DNA from 4 places in the Abyssisolibacter sp. ZYX002 genome. Region 4 is predicted to be linked to each of the others. Evidence: a T-box and tRNA genes for the amino acid it is inferred to sense, from the RefSeq annotation. Region 4 holds a T-box; the other regions hold tRNA genes.
What was found. A T-box is a leader RNA that pairs with one kind of tRNA and senses whether it is charged. The one in region 4 lies ahead of leuS (leucine--tRNA ligase), so its partner is inferred to be a tRNA-Leu.

Region 1: it has a tRNA-Leu gene. The T-box ahead of leuS (leucine--tRNA ligase) is inferred to sense a tRNA for this amino acid. The anticodon was not compared.
Region 2: it has a tRNA-Leu gene. The T-box ahead of leuS (leucine--tRNA ligase) is inferred to sense a tRNA for this amino acid. The anticodon was not compared.
Region 3: it has a tRNA-Leu gene. The T-box ahead of leuS (leucine--tRNA ligase) is inferred to sense a tRNA for this amino acid. The anticodon was not compared.

The regions. Positions count from the first base shown of each region.
Region 1 covers NZ_JARMXH010000008.1:52,027-56,791, reverse strand. The annotation lists gene P3X86_RS17885 (RNA polymerase sigma factor) at 7-594, opposite strand; gene P3X86_RS17880 (L,D-transpeptidase) at 759-2,201, opposite strand; tRNA gene P3X86_RS17875 (tRNA-Leu) at 2,335-2,421, shown strand; gene P3X86_RS17870 (GerAB/ArcD/ProY family transporter) at 2,466-3,548, opposite strand; gene P3X86_RS17865 (GerAB/ArcD/ProY family transporter) at 3,620-4,711, opposite strand.
Region 2 covers NZ_JARMXH010000008.1:63,417-68,181, reverse strand. The annotation lists gene P3X86_RS17940 (CPBP family glutamic-type intramembrane protease) at 1-109, opposite strand, end outside; gene dapA (4-hydroxy-tetrahydrodipicolinate synthase) at 365-1,255, shown strand; gene dapB (4-hydroxy-tetrahydrodipicolinate reductase) at 1,258-2,019, shown strand; gene P3X86_RS17925 (CPF_0552 family protein) at 2,223-2,474, opposite strand; tRNA gene P3X86_RS17920 (tRNA-Leu) at 2,979-3,064, opposite strand; gene P3X86_RS17915 (peptide ABC transporter substrate-binding protein) at 3,123-4,765, opposite strand, start outside.
Region 3 covers NZ_JARMXH010000009.1:61,709-66,473, reverse strand. The annotation lists gene ppdK (pyruvate, phosphate dikinase) at 1-1,382, shown strand, start outside; gene P3X86_RS18475 (M20 family metallopeptidase) at 1,521-2,678, shown strand; tRNA gene P3X86_RS18470 (tRNA-Leu) at 2,840-2,923, shown strand; gene tig (trigger factor) at 3,303-4,601, shown strand; gene clpP (ATP-dependent Clp endopeptidase proteolytic subunit ClpP) at 4,650-4,765, shown strand, end outside.
Region 4 covers NZ_JARMXH010000001.1:838,652-843,416, reverse strand. The annotation lists partial or broken gene P3X86_RS03770 (GNAT family N-acetyltransferase) at 1-292, shown strand, start outside; gene P3X86_RS03765 (hypothetical protein) at 388-654, shown strand; gene leuS (leucine--tRNA ligase) at 776-3,184, opposite strand; T-box leader at 3,238-3,465, opposite strand; gene P3X86_RS03755 (class I SAM-dependent methyltransferase) at 3,904-4,698, shown strand.

The DNA of each region.
Region 1 (4,765 bases), on a different contig from region 4:
AATTATTTAGACGAAGTTTTTTATATTTTGTTCCTTATCTTTCATTATTATTTTTTTTAGTGCAATCCTTGCTCTATTTATTCTAGACTTAACTGTTCCTTTACCTGTTTGTGTTATCTCTGCTATTTCTTCGTAACTAAATCCATGTATGTCCCGGAGTATTATTGCGACTTTATGTATTTCGCTTAACTCATTAATACTATTATGGACTAATTCTCTTGTTAATTTCTTTTCTAATATCCTTTCAGGAGTATTCTTAGTATCAGCAATCTGACTTTTTATTTCTCCATCTTCTGTTTTAATTGTGCTATCAATAGATAAATCTTTTTTCTCTTTCTTTAAAAAATCTATACATGTATTAACTACTATTCTATATAACCACGTTGAAAATGATGCTTGAAAATTAAATTTATTAATGGATTTATATACTTTTATAAAAGCTTCTTGAGATACATCCATAGCATCTTCTCTATTTTTTATCATTTTAAGTGCTATGTTATATGCTATTTTTTCATAACTCTCTATTAATATCTCAAAAGCATCGATATCGCCCTTCTGACATCTCTTAATCAGCATTTCATCGTTATTGTTCACCTATATACCCCCTCTCTGTTTGCAAACCCTTTCTTTTATTAGACTTGTTATTAAATTAAAAGTTCCACGAATTTTTCAGTTTTAGCTTTTTTTATATGCTTGTCCTAATATTTTTACTATTTATACAAATTTCTGTGTATAAATAGTCTTTCAATACGTATATTTTAATTCCTCCTTTTTAGAATGAATTTTGTATCATAACTATTTTTTTCAATTTCAAAAAGATACTTTACTTTGTCAAACAATACGTACTCCACATTATCTATCATGCTAACATAATTACTTATATCCTCAATTAACATTGATACATTGGATTCTTTTCTTTCCATATTTGAGTCATTAAGTAATATCTCTATTGGTATATATACATTTTCATCTATAATTTTCCCATATCTTAGTATGTCTTCACATACAAACTCGGGATCTATTACAACATCAATCTTTCCATAATATGTTGATACATTTACTTTTGAATTTCTCAAATTTAGTAGTTCAATTAAATCTATGAACATCTCCTTTTCTTTTGTTCTATAACTAACCATTTTATTATTATGAGAAATAATAATTTTGTTATCATCTAATTTTATATCTATATCAAATAAACTTATAGCTTTATTTAATGGAATTTTTGGCAATGTTGTAATATCTATTGCATTTGATAAAAGTTTATTATTTATATTAATCAAATCAGCATTTAATGTAATACTTCTTTGTATATCATCTTTTATTAAAGTTCCTCTTAAAATGCTCTGTATATCTCCTATATTTACATATTTAATTTTTTCAAGTATTATTTCCTCTATTTCTCTTTCTAAAAAATAAGCTCTCCCTTGCTTACTTGAGCTATATATATCAACATTAAAATATTTCTGTATGTCCTTTTTATTTACATAGTATTTTTCTTCTCGAAGCTTAATATCACAGGTAATATACTGTTTATTAATAAATAAACACCACTTATCACTAAACACTACATCTCTTTTTTGCACTTTTTCTATTAGCTCTTTAATTCTAGTTTCATCTAATTTACTTAATAGATTATTATTACTTAATGTATTTATTATTACATCCTCATAATTTTTTAAATTTTTATATTCATCTATATGTGCTTTTATTATAGGATTATTGCCATTTATATCGTGCATAATTTTTATCGGATTGTATTGTATATTTACTGGTGTCCCCTTAGTTGTTATACTATATATTTCCTGCACATCTCTTTCAAACATTCTTATACATCCTCCTGATGCATATGATCCAATTGATTCTGGTTCATTATTCCCGTGTATCCCATAATGATATTTAAAGCTAATCCATCTGCTTCCAAGTGGATTTTCTTCGCTTCCTCCTTTTATTCCTAATTTTTTATAATACGGGTTTTTAGCTTTATTTAATACTTTAAAACTACCTATGGGTGTCTTTGATATAGCTTTACCTACTGCTATTGGATATTCTTTTATTTCTACACCTTTTTTTATAAATAATGTTTTTTGAGCAACATTTATTATTATTTCTCTGGCAATATCTCTATTCGATCCAAAACTTAAATTATTTGTAAAAATAATCATATAAATAAAAAATAATACATAATAAGCTTTTTTATTCATAGCTACACCTCCATAATCCCACCTATTAATTCTATTTTTTATTTATAATTTTTATGATTATTTCTTAAAATCACTTGACTTAAGCCCTCTAAATATGCTAATATATTATTTGTCACTACGAAAGCTAATTTATGCCGGCGTGTCGGAACTGGCAGACGAGACAGACTCAAAATCTGTTATCCGTAAGGGTGTGTGGGTTCGAGTCCCACTGCCGGCACCATAAAAAACTTGATACATTGCGTATCAAGTTTTTTTATACTATCTCTATTCTCTTTTTAACCGTTTTCTTATTAGCCCTGCTACTAAAATAAAAATTGGTACTATTATTAAAAATAAAAGAGCATAATAGATGTAAATTTCAAATATATATTCGTTATATGACATTATACTCTCAAAATTAAAATAGATGAACATCAATGCTATTAATATAATTGGTAATAGTATTTTTTTATAACTCCTTAGATCGAAAACCTTTTGAACACACATACTCGTTGCCATTAAATATACACTGATTTTAACAAATGTTGCTACTGTAAAAGATGTAGCTGCTAATATTTCACCTCTTTTTAAGAATCCAATCTCTATGTGCTTTGCAACTCCATATGATATAAAAGTTAAACTTGTTGCATAATTTTCTCCAAGTACCATTATTATAACACTAGACATTGCAAGCATGTATACACCTGATAATAGTGTGCTGGTATAAAGTATTTTTTTTACTTTCTTAGTTTTATATGAATGTAACAATACAATTAAGAACATTAGTATTTCGCCGTACGGATATATTACTAGTTCAAATGTACCTTTTATAACAGGTTTTATTCCATTATTTAGTATAGGTCTTAAGTTCTGCACATCCGTCTCTTGAAGAAGAGCTATTGCCGTAATTATAATATAAGCGTATATAAAAATAACAAATACCCTACAAATCTTTGCCAATGGATTTATCCCTCTTCTACATACCCATACACAGACTATAGCCATAAGCCCTACTGATAAAATACGAGGAGTTTTATCAAAGCTTGTAACTGATATAAAATGTAATACATCAATCAAAACTAGAACTGTTAAATCAAAACAATACACGCCGTATATCGCTATTAATAGCTTACCAATTCTTTTGCCAAATACTTTCATTATAATATCAAGGAAATTGCTATTTGGATATAGTTTTAATAGATTGACATATGCTACCATAAGTATCAATGAAAGAATTGTAGCTATTATAACTGATATCCATACGTCTTTTTTAGCTGAGAATCCAGATGCTAATATTGAAAATTCCCCGACCTCAAACAATACTATTATAGCTATAGCTTCTTTATAATCTACAAGTTCTTTCTTCATTTTAATCTCCAATTAAAATATTTAATAAATTGATCTAAGTTTGGTAGCTAATTATTTTTTGATAGTTTATTTTAATCGTGTCTTTTCTTTTTAAAATGCTTTTTTATTAATCCTGCTAAATAAATTAAAACAGGTACTATTATTAAAAATAGAAAAGCATAGTAAATGTAAATTTCAAATATATATTCATTATATGTCATTATACTATCAAAATTAAAATTTATTAATGTCAATGAAAGTAACATAAGTGGCATTAATATGATTTTATAGCTTTTTAGATTGAAAACCTTTTGAACGCACATACCCGTTGCCATTAGATACACACTAATCTTAATAAACATTCCAAGTGTAAACATTGTTGATGCCCATATCTCACTTCTTTTTAAGAACCCCAATTTTATATGCTTAGCAACTCCGTATGCTATGAAAGTTAAACTTGATGCGTAATTTTCTCCAATTACCATTATTATAACACTAGACATTATAAACATGTAGATACCTGATAATAGCACACTGCTATACAGTATTTTTTTTACTTTCTTAGCTTCGTATAAATGTAATAATACTATTAAAAACATGAGTATTTCACCGTAAGGATATACTATTAATTCAAATGTACCTTTTATAACATGCCTTGATCCATTATATAGTATAGGTTGCAAATTTCGCACATCCGATACTTGTAAGAGGATTATTGCTGTAATTATAATGTAACCATACAATAGAACAGCAGATACTCTAGATATCTTAGCTAGTATGTTTATGCCTTTCTTACATACCCATACGCATAAAATAATCATAAACCCTGCTGGTAAAATACGAGGTGTTTTATCAAAACTTGTAACTGTTATAAAATGTAACGCGTCTAGTAAAATTAAACTTGTTAAATCAAAGCAATACACAGCATACATAGCTATTAATATCTTGCCTAATTTTTTGCCAAATATGTTAATTATAATATCAAGAAAATCGCTATTAGGATACAATTTCAATAAATTAACATATAATATTACCATCATCAGAGAAAAAACTGTAGCTATTATTACTGATATCCATACATCTTTCTTAGCAGAAAATCCGGATGCTAATATTGAAAACTCTCCTACTTCAAACAATACTATTATAGCTATAGCTTCTTTGTAATTTACAAGTTCTTTCTTCATTTTGTTCTCCATTAAAATAATTAACCCTTAATAATACAACTTTGTATTACGGTC
Region 2 (4,765 bases), on a different contig from region 4:
AATCTTTCTCTTGAAAGTATGCTCCTATTGTCAAAAGCGCTATTCCTATTATCAAATAATACGTATTAGCTTCTAACTCATTAGGTTTTCTTATTTTTATTTCTTCCACTCATGCACCCCCTAGAATTTCTTGATAAAAAAATACTGCAACTATTGTTATGTAAGTCAGCCTTTAACTATATGGTTAAGGTATCATTTTATTTTAAAACTGTCAATGATTAAATTGGTTTGATTTGCTATAAATATCTAATCTTTTCATCTTCACAACGTTGTATTGTTTTTAATATTATAGTATAAATCTATTTTTTAAAAATCAATGCTATTTGTGGTTATATTAAATATTATTATGTATGGAGGGATATTTATGTATTTATTTACTGGAAGCGGTGTTGCAATAGTTACTCCTTTTTCAGATTCTGGTATAAACTTTACAAAATTAGGCGAACTAATTGATATGCATATAGAAAACAAAACTGATGCTATTATCATATGTGGTACAACTGGTGAAGCTTCTACTATGAGCTATGAAGAACAAAAAAGTGCAATAAATTATGCCGTTAAAAAAACAAACAATAGAGTTCCTGTAATTGCCGGTACTGGTAGTAACAACACAGCACATGCCATAGAATTAAGTGTATATGCTCAATCTGTTGGAGTTGATGGCTTGCTAGTTGTAACTCCTTATTATAACAAAACTACCCAAGACGGCCTTAAATCGCATTTTGCTGCTATCGCTGATGCTGTAAATATACCTATAATCGTCTATAATGTACCTGGTAGAACAGGGTTAAATATGCTTCCACAAACACTCTATGAGCTTTCCAAACACCCTAATATATGTGGCATAAAGGAAGCTAGTGGCGATATACATCAAGTGGCTGAAATATCAAGATTATGCGGTAAGGACTTTGTTATTTACTCAGGCAATGATTATATGGTATTGCCTTTACTTGCTTTAGGCGGAAAGGGTGTAATATCTGTTATTGCAAATATACTCCCTAAAGAAACTCATAATATGGTGGAATACTTTTTAAATGGTGATGTTAAAAAAGCTATAGATATTCAACTAAACATAAATGCTTTAGTAAATGCTATTTTTGCTGAGACTAATCCTATTCCAATTAAAACTGCGATGAACATACTAAATATGGATGTAGGAGATGTGAGACTCCCATTAGTTAAGATGTCAGCAAAAAACAAAGAACTTCTAATTAGAGAAATGGTAAACTACGGTATTCTTGCAGAGGAGGAATAAATATGATTAACGTTATACTTAATGGCTATATGGGAAAGATGTGTCAAAATATAAGTGATGAAATGAAAAGTTTTGATGATATGGTTTTGATAGGTGGCATTGATAAAAAATATAAAGGTTTAGAGCACAATTGTATACCTGTATACTCCAGTCCATATGACATAAAGGAGATGCCTGATATCATAATAGATTTTTCTCATCATAGCTGTGTTGATGAATTAGTTGCATATGCTAGCTCTAGAAAGATTCCTTTAGTTATTGCCACTACAGGCTTAACAACAAACTCAAAGAATAATATTGAAAAAGCTTCTATTGAAATACCTATTTTTATATCTGCCAATATGTCCATTGGAATAAATCTTTTGTTACGTTTGGTAAATGAAGCTGCTCAATTACTAGATGGATTATTTGATATAGAAATTGTTGAAAGACATCACAATAAGAAAATTGATGCTCCTAGTGGAACTGCTTACATGATTGCTGATAGTATTAATAGAACTCTAAATAATTCTAAAAATTATATATTCCTTAGGCATGGCAATAAATCTAAACGGTCGTCGTCTGAGATTGGTATTCATTCAATACGTGGTGGTTCAATTGTTGGTGATCATAATGTAATATTCGCTGGTGAAGATGAGATATTAGAAATAAGACATACTGCATCATCTAAAAGAATCTTCGCTATAGGCGCTTTAAACGCCGCTAGATTCATTATAAACAAACAACCTGGTATTTATAGTATGGATAGTTTAATAAACAAATAAAGGGGCTATTGAGCCCCTTCTTGATTGATGCCAAAGTCATCAAGATAGCAGACTGTAGTAAGAGTTCGAGCTCAAAGCGTGTTTATATTGAGTAGTACAGCTTTACTTACGGTAAGTGAACAACGAAAATTTTAAACAACACCGTAGAAATTGAGCTTTTGTCTACAGTCTGAAATGGGCTATTTAACCCCTTCTAAATACCCTTATGAAAAGGTCATCTTCTGTACTTTAACACCATCTACTTCGCTTAAAGTAGTTTGAAGTTCTTCAATTCTGTCTTCATCTTCTCCTATTATCTCTAGTAAAATTAACCCTTTAGGGCTACATTGATTTTGAGCTTCATGGATACCTAGTCTTGTATTTATCATACATCCATGATCAGTTAATATACTCTGCACTTTAGGTACATTTTCATTTCTATCTTCTACTTTTATCCCTACTATAGTTTGCTTCATATTCTCCTCCTATTATTAACCTAAATTGATCATAGAAAATCAATAACTATACAGCATCCTTCTAATTACAATGCTTCCATCAATTTTTCATCGTACTACCTAGTACGCTTTCAAAGTAAACATATAGTTAGAAAACTACAGCATATTTAGATCGTTCCATAAATTATTCAGGTTTTATTAATTATATATTATGATTACTCTTATTTTTTTATACAGTATTTATTAAGAATCTATAATGTAACACTAATTTGTTTTATTCATATAATATAATAAAATTGTTACAAGGAGGTAATGGTATGGCTAATGGAATTCTTGGTTCTCTCTTCGATGACGAAGGTAGTAGCTTGCTATTTTTCTTTTTATTGTTAGTAATTTTCTTCGGTAGCGGTTACAATAGGTACTAATTACTTATAGACGAAAAATAGCGATTTGCTATGTAGTCTGACATAAAATACAACAAAAAAACTTCCTTATGGAAGTTTTTGTTGTATTTATAAAGTTATTTGGTGCGGAAGGCGGGACTTGAACCCGCACGGTCATTGACCGCCACCCCCTCAAGATGGTGCGTCTGCCGATTCCGCCACTCCCGCTAGATGAAGCTACCAATATATTATAGCTTCTCTATTAACTCTTTGTCAACACTTAATTTTATTTTTCTTTGTTAGGTATAAACCATTTTTCAATATTATTATACAAGTTAAATACAGTTGGTTTTATTTCTCCTTTTACTTTATCATTTACTAATATTGCTTTCTTTTTAAACAATAAGCTAACATATGGCAAATCTTGAGATATTAGTTTTTGTAGCTTGCTGTATGCTTGTTTCTTTGTCTCTCTATTCGTTGCTAAAAATGCATTTGCTAACAAGTTATCCATCTGTTCACTATTATATTTGATAAAATTTGTTCCGTTATCAATCTGACTTGAATGTAGCATAAACGAAAAATCAGGCACTAACGATAAATCCCATCCAAGTAAAAGCATATCGAATTTATTTTGCTTTATTTTAGTATTTAGATCTTGCCAAGCTTTAGTTATTGTTTCCTTCGGTGGATTCTCTACGTCTTTGTAATCTTTTACAACCTCAATACCTATTTCTTTTAAATCTGCTATAATCCTATCAGCCATGTCAGCTCTTACTTTATTATATGAGTTAGTTAATATTCTAATTTTAACTTTTTTACCACTAGCATCTTCAATTATACCATCACCATTTGTATCTTTAAATCCTGCTTTATTTAGTATATCTTTAGCTTTACTTATACTATATTCATATTTTTCGTTACTCTCATCATACAACCAAGACTCTGGGTTTATCGGAGTACTTGCACTTTGAGCATGACCTAAAAATACATTGTTTACTATTGTTTTTTTGTTGATTGCAAATGCTATTGCTTTTCTTAGACTAATTCCAGCATCTCCTTGAAATAAAGGGTTATTGAAGTTAAATGCTAAAAACTCGTATTTGTTTGTTATATAGTTATATATATCAACTTCTTTGTTCTCTAAGTATTTATCCCAATCTATACCTATTGCAAACGCAACATCTACTAAACCTGTTTCAAATGAAGCAAGCGCAGTTTCATCTGTATCTACTATTTTCCCTGTTATTGTTTGTATATATGGTTTCATACCATACCATTTCTCATTAACTCCTAGCTTTATTTCTTTTAATTTTTTATAATCCATAAATTTATATGGCCCTGTTCCTACTGGAGTTTTTATAAAGTTTTCGTTAAATGCGTTATCTAGACTACTTTTTGTTTGTGCTTTTCCATTTGTAAATTGATGCATAGGTAATATCGGAAACATCAACGCTTCTAGTGAATTTGAATAATTCCTATTTAGTTTTATTTCTATAGTACTATCGTTTATTACATTGGCACTAATTATCTGCTTTATCTCAGATAAATTAGCAGGTTTGAATACATCAGATAATAAATCCGTATATAATCCTGCTTTGGCACTCATTCTAAGCGCATCTATTGTAAATTTCACGTCTCTAGCTGTGAATTTTTTTCCATCATGCCAATAAACATCATTTCTTAGAGATAATTTTATAGTTCTACCTTCATTCTGTATCGAATAACTTTGGCACAACTGTCCTTTTACATTAAAATTTTCATCAAATACAAATAATGGTTCATATATTAACTTATAAAAATAGTATAAGCTTTTTTCCTTGTTTACAAGTGGATTGAACGTTTTAACATTTGATATTGGCACATTCATATTTCCTCCGTACCTAGGCTCATATGAAACTTCTACTGATTCTTTGTCCCCTTTATTTC
Region 3 (4,765 bases), on a different contig from region 4:
AAGTTGCAGATAGCGGAGAAAAAACGATACTTGTTAGAATAGAAACATCACCAGAAGATATAGAAGGTATGGATAAATCCCAAGGGATATTAACTGCAAGAGGTGGAATGACATCACACGCAGCTGTAGTAGCTAGAGGTATGGGTAGATGCTGTGTTGCTGGATGTGGTGAGTTAAAAATTGATGAGGAACAAAAGCAGTTTGTAGCAGGTGGTGTAGTAATAAAAGAAGGAGACCATATTTCAATAGATGGAAATACAGGTTTTGTATACAAAGGAATTATAGATACAAAAGACATAGAGCTTACAGGTAGTTTTGGAGTTATAATGAAATGGGCTGATGAAAAAAGAAGATTGAAGATTAGAACAAATGCAGATACACCAAGAGATGCAAAGACAGCAGTAGACTTCGGAGCTGAAGGAATAGGACTATGTAGAACAGAGCATATGTTCTTTGCAGAAGATAGAATATCTATAATGAGGCAAATGATACTTTCTGATACAAAAGAAGATAGAATAAAAGCGTTAGATAAGTTATATATATTTCAGAAAGAAGATTTTGTAGGTATATTTAGAGCTATGGGAGAGAGGCCAACGACAATAAGGTTGCTAGATCCTCCATTGCATGAATTCCTACCACATAATAATGAAGATATAAAAGCATTAGCAAATGCAATGAATATAGATTATATAAAGCTTAAGAACAAGGTATTGGAGTTAAAAGAGTTTAACCCTATGTTAGGACATAGAGGTTGTAGGCTTGCTATAACTTATCCTGAAATATATCAAATGCAGGCAAAAGCAATAATAGGAGCAGCAATAGAAGTGTCTAAACTAGATGGATCAAATATAAAACCAGAAATAATGATACCACTAGTGGGTCATGCAAAAGAGCTAGAAATATTGAGAGAGCTAGTTGAAAAAACAGTTAATCAGACATTAGAAGATGGTTGTTATAAGTTAGAATATCTTGTTGGTACAATGATAGAAATACCAAGAGCTGCTTTAACAGCTGATGAGGTTGCTAAACATGCAGACTTTTTCTCATTTGGAACAAACGATTTAACACAAATGACATTTGGTTTTTCAAGAGATGATGCTGGTAAATTTATAGAAGAATATAAGAATAAAGAAATATTCGAAAATGATCCTTTTACTACATTGGACGTTTCAGGTGTGGGTAGCTTAATAAACACAGCGTATAAGTTAGGTAGGTCAGTAAAAGAGAATTTTAAAATAGGAATATGTGGAGAGCATGGTGGAGATCCAAGATCAATTCAGTTCTGTGAAAATATTGGTTTAGACTATGTATCATGTTCACCGTATAGAGTTCCTATAGCAAGATTGGCTGCGGCTCAGTCTGTAATAAACAAAAACATATAATGTAAAAATATGCGCCTAAGCAATTTGCTTAGGCGCTGTTAGATTATAAGAAGGAAAAAATAAAATTTGCACAAAAATAAATATCGTATCAGTGATATATGGTAAAATAAAAAAAACAAAAAGAATGGATGAGGTATTATGAAACTAAAAGTTCAAAAGCACGTAAAAGAAATAAAAGATGAATTAATACAGCTTAGTAACTATATACATGACAATCCAGAGTTAGGCCACCAAGAGTTCAAAGCAAGTAAGGCACATTGTGTTTTGCTAAAGAAGCATGGGTTTAGAGTTGAAAGAGAATATTTAGGTATGAAGACTGCTTTTAAGGCAACCTATGACAGTAAGAAAGAAGGCCCGACTATTGCATATTTAGCAGAATATGATGCATTGCCGGATATAGGGCATGGGTGTGGACACAATATTCTGGGAGCTACAAGTACAGGTTCAGGTATAGTTCTAAGTAAAGTAATTGGTGATATCGGTGGAAAGGTAGTAGTTTTTGGAACTCCAGCAGAAGAAACGTGTGGCGGGAAAGTTGTAATGGTTGATAAAGGGGCATTTGATGATATTGATGTAGCACTTATGGCTCATCCGTCTGATAAATACTATAAAAGTGGAGGATCATTAGCTATGGAAGCAGTTCAGTTTGAATTCTTTGGAAGAACAGCTCACGCAGCTTCAGAGCCTCATAAAGGTATTAATGCATTAGATGCAGTAATTGCTACATTTAATAGTATAAATGCACTTAGAGAGCATATCAGACATGATGCTAGAGTACATGGAGTCATAAAAGATGGAGGTAAGGCTGCTAATATAGTACCTGATTATGCAGTAGCACAGTTCTATGTAAGAGCTACGACTAAGAGTTATTTAATAGATTTAGTAGAAAAAGTGAAAAATTGTGCTAGAGGAGCTGCCTTAGCTACAGGTGCAAAAGTTAACATAACAAATTATGAGACATCATATGATAATCTTGTCACAAATTCAGTATTAAATGACCTGTTTGAGCAGAAAATAAAAGAAATGGGGGTAGAACACATTTCAAAATTGAGTGAAAATTTTGGATCACTTGACGCTGGTAATGTAAGCCATGTATGTCCTACAATACATCCATATTTCAGTATTAGCACAAGAGAACTTGTAGGCCATACAAAAGAGTTTGCAAAAGCTTCTATATCAACATATGCTAACGAACAAATGTGTAAGACAATAGGTGCACTTGTGTTAGTTGCTGTTGACGTTATAGAAGATAAAGAATTATTTATGAAAATAAAGAATGAACATCAAGAAAAATAAAATATAAATAATTAAAATAGTGTAATTGAAGCTTTTTTAGAGCAAACTCTATAATAGTATATATTTATTTAATTTGGTATTATATTTTTAAAAAAAAGTGTTGACAAACTCTACAATAAATCGTATAATAATCAATGTCAGTATTGGCAAAAACAGATTTAGCGGGAGTGGCGGAATTGGCAGACGCGCTAGACTTAGGATCTAGTGCCCTTGGCGTGGGGGTTCGAGTCCCTTTTCCCGCACCATAACATTTCAAAGCCAATGGTTATACCATGGGCTTTTTTTCTAATATTTAGAGTTTTAATTTGTAGTTTGTTGTGGAGTCATCTTTTAATTATTGCAAAAGAAGGCTTTTTTAATGTATAAAGTGAATTAATATTGCCAAATATCAGAAAATAAATATAATATTTATTATTATTGGATAGAAAAAATTTTTATGATATAATGTAATGGTTAATTTTAAGTTGACGATATACGTTAATAACTAGGGATGTTTAAGCATATATATATAAAGCTTATACTAATTTGATGGGTATAACATTGTATGAGCTATTTGAATATACTAATAGAAGTATAAATATGTTCGCTAATATAAATAAACAAAACTCAGGAGGAGGAGCAATTATGAGTTCAAAAATTGAGAAAAAAGAAAAAAATACAGTAACTTTAAGTATTAAAGTTGAGTGGAATGAATTCGAGAAAGGAATCCAAAAAGCTTATATAAAAAACAGAAAAAGATTTAATATTAACGGATTTAGAAAAGGGAAAGTTCCAAGAGCTATAATTGAAAAAATGTATGGAATAGAAGTATTTTACGAAGATGCTATAAACTTCGTATTGCCAGAGGTTTATGACAAAGCTATAGAAGAATTAGATTTACATCCAGTTGATAGACCTTCAATAGATTTTGAAGATATTAACAAAGGAGAAGCAATAGAGTTTAAAATAGAGGTAGACGTTAAACCAGAAATTACATTAGGCGAGTATAAAGGTGTAGAAGCAGTAAAAGCAGAGTACACTGTAACAGATGAAGATGTCTTAAATGATATCAAGAGAATGCAAGAGCAGAATGCTAGGATAATAGAAGTAGAAGATAGAGAAACAAAAGATGGCGACATATTGACTATTGACTTTGAAGGATCAATAGATGGAGAAAAATTTGAAGGTGGAACAGCTCAAAATCATAGCTTAACGTTAGGATCAGGATCATTTATACCTGGGTTTGAAGATCAACTAATAGGTAAGAAAAAAGAAGAAGAAGTGGAAGTTAAGGTAACATTCCCAGAAGATTATCAAGCGGAAGAATTAGCATCAAAAGAAGCAGTGTTTAAAGTTAAAATACATGAAATAAAAGAAAAAGAACTTCCAGAGTTGGATGATGAGTTTGCTAAAGATGTAAGTGAATTTGATACTTTAGATGAGCTTAAAGCAGATTCAAAGAAGAGATTAGATGAGCAAGCTGATAAAAGAGCTAAAGGTGAGACAGAAAACAATGTTATAACAAGTGTTGTAGACAAAGTAGAAATCGATATTCCAGAGGCAATGATTGACAGACAAGTAGAAAACGAAATAAGAGATCTTGACTATAGATTAAGATACCAAGGATTAGACGTAGAAAAGTACCTTCAATTTACAAATAGTACAATAGAGAGTTTAAAAGAACAAGTTAGACCAAATGCTCAAAAAATTGTAAAAACAGAGCTTGTGTTGGAAGAAATATCTAAACAAGAAGGAATTTTGGCAACAGACGAAGAAATTAATAATGAGCTTGAAAAAATGGCTAAACAATACAAACAAGAATTAGACAAATTAAAGAAAAATATGAGAGAAGAAGATTTAGAATATATTAAATTGGGTATAATTAAAAGCAAGACAGTTGATTTCCTTGTAGAAAATGCTAAATATACGCAAGCAGATAAATAAGCAAAGCTAGAAGATATTTCACGTCTGCTGAAAATAGGAGGGGTTTTTATGGCACTAGTACCTGTTGTCGTTGAACAGACAAATAGGGGAGAAAGATCATATGATATATATTCAAGACTTTTAAAAGACAGGATAATATTTTTAAGTGATCAAGTAAATGATGT
Region 4 (4,765 bases):
TAATATCTCATGGAAGAACAGAAGAGCAGAGTTAAGTATTCTTATCGAATCAGAGGAAAGAGGAAAGGGTTATGGATATGAGGTAATAAAAAGTATACTAGATATTGGTTTTGGAGAATTAGGATTTAATAGAATATGGTTAAGAGTATTAAAGTATAATAGCCAAGCTGTTAAGTGTTATATTAATGCTGGCTTTTTGGAAGAAGGTGTATGTAGAGGAGAAAGTATGAGATTTGGTAAATTTAAAGATCAATTACAAATGAGTATATTGCCAAAAGGACTGGATATATGAGTAAATATAGTCTTAATTTATATACTTGCCTAAACGAAGAACGAATATGAAATAAAATAAAAGAAGGATGATTATGATACGGAGGTGGATAAAAGGTGGATAACAAAAATTGTATTGATAAACGCAAAAGATTAGAAGAAAATAATTTTAGCTACAAAATTACTAAGGATAACAAAGTAATGATCTATTGGAAAAACCAACGAATTATGATTCTTACAGGAAAAAAGGCATTAAAATTAATAGCTGAATTAAATAATACCGATGAATATGGAAAACAACTTTTATTGGCAAAGGCTACTGGAAACTTTAAACATGGTAATGAGAAGGTTTCAAAAAATAGTCATAAAAATAGGAAATATTGAGTAGAATAAGCTGTCGAATGTATAAACAGTTATTTACACAAGTTGGCTGTTTGAAATGACAAATACATAGTTTAAAAAAGGCTGTTCATCGTAAACATTTAATAAACAGCCTATCTATTATTTATCTTACTACAATATTAATTATCTTATTAGGTACATAAATTTCTTTAACAATTGATTTACCTTCAATTTTGCTTGCAATGGCTTCTTTTGCTTGCTTTAAGATAGCTTCTTTTGCCCCATCTTTCTCCACTGATATAGTTTCTTTTACCTTACCGTTTATTTGTACTGGTATATCAATCATATCATCTTGAATCTTTGATTCATCATATTTTGGCCAACTATTTTCAAATACACTTTTTTCATTACCTAATCTATTCCATAATTCTTCCGATATATGTGGCGAGAATGGCGCTAGCAATATTACTAACGTCTGGATTGTCTCCTTATCTATATATCCTTCTTTCTTTTTTATATGATTGAGTTCATTTGTAAATTCCATAAATCCACTTACTACAGTATTCAAACGGAGTGTATCTAATCTTTTTGTTATTTGGCAAACCATTTGGTTTCGAACTTTTATCATTTCTTTTGTTGCAGTACCTACATTTTCGTTATTAACAACCAAATTCCACACTTTATTTATGAATCTGTGAACTCCTTCGATTCCTCTATCATCCCATTCAGAATCTAACTCTGGTGGCCCTACAAATAATTCATACATTCTTAATGAATCACAACCGTATTTATCAACTAACTCATCAGGTGATACTACATTACCTTTTGATTTAGCCATCTTAGCACCATTTTTTAAAATCATACCTTGATTGAATAGTTTTTTAAATGGTTCGTTAAACTCAATTACGCCTATATCATTTAAAAACTTAGTATAGAATCTTGCATACAATAAGTGAAGTACTGCATGTTCTATTCCACCAACGTACATATCAACTGGAAGCCATTCTTTTGCTTTATCTGGTGATACTATTTGTTCTTTATTTTTATGGTCTATATATCTTAAGAAGTACCACGATGAACCAGCCCATTGAGGCATGGTGTTAGTCTCATATTTACCCATTTCTCCACACTCAGGACATGGAGTGTTAACCCATTCTTCAATACCTGCAAGAGGTGACTCACCAGTACCTGTAGGTTGATAAGATTCAACATCTGGTAACTTAACAGGCAATTGTTCTTCTGGAACTGGAACAGTTCCACACTTAGGGCAGTGTATAATAGGTATAGGCTCTCCCCAGTATCTTTGTCTAGAGAATACCCAGTCTCTTAATTTATAATTAACTTTCTTGTTGCCTATTCCATGTTCTTCTAGATAATTTGCAACAGCTTCTTTTGCATCGACTGATTTCATATTATTAAAGACATCAGAGTTAACCATTATACCTTCGTCGGTATAAGCTTCTTCTAACTCAGTTAACTCTTCACCTTCTTTTGCTATTACTTGAATTATAGGTAAATCGTATTTCTTAGCAAATGCAAAGTCTCTATAATCATGAGCAGGAACACACATAATTGCACCTGTACCATAATCAGCTAATACATAATCTGATATCCAGATTGGTATTTTTGCGCCGTTAAGTGGGTTTATAGCATAGCTTCCTGTAAATACACCCGTTTTATCTTTGTCTGCCATTCTATCAACTGATGACTTTGTAGATGCCTTATATACGTATTCTTCAACTTTTTCTTTATTATCCCCAGTTGTGATAGTAGCAACATCTTCATGTTCAGGTGCTAATACCATAAAAGTTGCTCCATATAACGTATCAGGACGAGTGGTAAATACACTGATAGAATTATCAAATCCCTCAATTTTAAAATCAAGTTCAGCCCCATAGCTTTTTCCAATCCAGTCAGCTTGCATTTTCTTAACCTTTTCTGGCCAATCTAAAGTATCTAAATCGTTAAGTAATCTTTCCGCATATGCAGTGATTTTCAGCATCCATTGACGTAAGTTTTTCTTAGTAACTACAGACCCACATCTTTCACAGCCACCATTTACAACTTCTTCATTAGCTAAACCTGTTTTACATGAAGGACACCAGTTAATAGGCATTTGCTTTTCGTATGCAAGACCTGCTTTAAACATCTTTACAAAAATCCATTGTGTCCATTTATAGTAATTAGGATCAGTAGTATTGATTTCTTTATCCCAATCATATATTGCACTAATTTCATTCAATTGCCTTCTAAAATTCTTTATATTTTCTTTAGTAGCTATACTTGGATGAACTCCTCGTTTTATTGCATAATTCTCAGCTGGTAAGCCGAATGCATCCCATCCCATTGGATGGAGTACATAATTACCTTGTAGTATCTTATATCTACTCCAAACATCACTTAATACATATCCTCTCCAGTGTCCTACATGAAGACCACTACCAGATGGGTATGGAAACATGTCTAAACAGTAATACTTTTTCTTGCCGGGTTCATCTTTATTAACTGGTTTTTTATCCCAAATACCTTTCCATTTTTGTTCAATTTCCTTATGGTTGTAGATATTACTCACATTAATTCCTCCTAATAAAAAATAATTAATACATTAAAAAAACCTTCGTCTGATTTAGAGACGAAAGGTTTATTCCGTGGTACCACTCTAGTTTATTTAATAGAATAATATATTATTTCTATAAATACACTTAACTCTTTAACGGTGAGTCCGTCTTAGCCTAATAATATTCAGCTAAGAAACTCTAAGGCGAGTTCGGTATTGTCGCTTACTGTTTTACACCAACCAACAGCTCTCTAAAAAGCTCCATAGCACCTACTACTCCTATTCATTGTCTTTAAATTATAATATTAATTGGTATTCTAACATATTACACAGTTAAAATCAAGTATATAGAGCTAGGCTAAATATGATAACTGTATATGAAAGAGTATTTCCAAAACTTAATAGTTTATATTCATGAGTATGGAAGGAATGGCTTATGTTGAAGACTTGACAAAATAAAAGTATTATGAATAGGCAAGTAGGGAAGAGGCCATTATCATATGATAAAATGCTTATCTTAAAACAAAATGATATCAGAGTATTATAAAAAGATTCTTTAATATCTTCATATGTCTTAATCTACTTATCATACTTGCTGATGTAAGAAATTTAGTTTGCTAATTCAAATATGGAAATCTGTTTATCAATTATGATAATTATTATCATTTACATTTTTGGATATATATTGTAAAATATAATCAGTATTAAATATAACGGTTAAAGAAGGTGTGATAATGAAACAATCTTTAAGTGACGTACCTGAAACATTACTTATTCCACTTTGGGCTAGAGCTATCGAAACCAAAAGAGAGGACCCAATAATAAAAGATGAAAAAGCTATTGAGATGATGCAAAAAATTGATTATGATTTCTCAAAATTCTATGGTTCATGGATGTCTCAAACAGGTGTAGCAGTTAGGACGCAAATATTTGACGCAGAGGTTACAAAATTTATTAATGAACATCCATATGCCAATATAATCAATATTGGTTGTGGTCTAGATACTAGGTATTTTAGAGTTGATAATGGTACAATTAATTGGTACGATATTGATTTACCAGAGCCTATAAGGCTAAGAAAAAATTTTTTTACTGAGACATCTAGACATAAAATGATAGGTAAATCTGTTTTTGACTTTTCTTGGATAGATTATATAGATGACATAACTAAAGACACTTTATTTATTACCGAAGGGATACTAATGTATTTTTCCGAAAATGATATACATGTCCTAATGAACAAAATGTCTGAAAAATTCACAGGAGCTACTATACTTTTTGACATTATGGCTCCATTTTATATTAAAAATAGTAAAAAACATGATACTGTTTCTAAAACTGGAGCAGTATTTAAGTGGGGGATAAAAACTGGAAAAGAAATGGAACAAATAAATTCAGATATCAGATTTCTGAAAGAATGGAGTATTTTTGATTTTCATAAAAATCGTTGGAAATTTATAAGGTGGTTATATCTTATACCTTACTTAAAGAATAATTTTAATTGCAGGATTATAAAAATAACTGTGTAAATATAGATTGATTTATATATAAATGAGAGAACTAGTAATACAGGTTCTCTCTTATTCTTAAGTTACA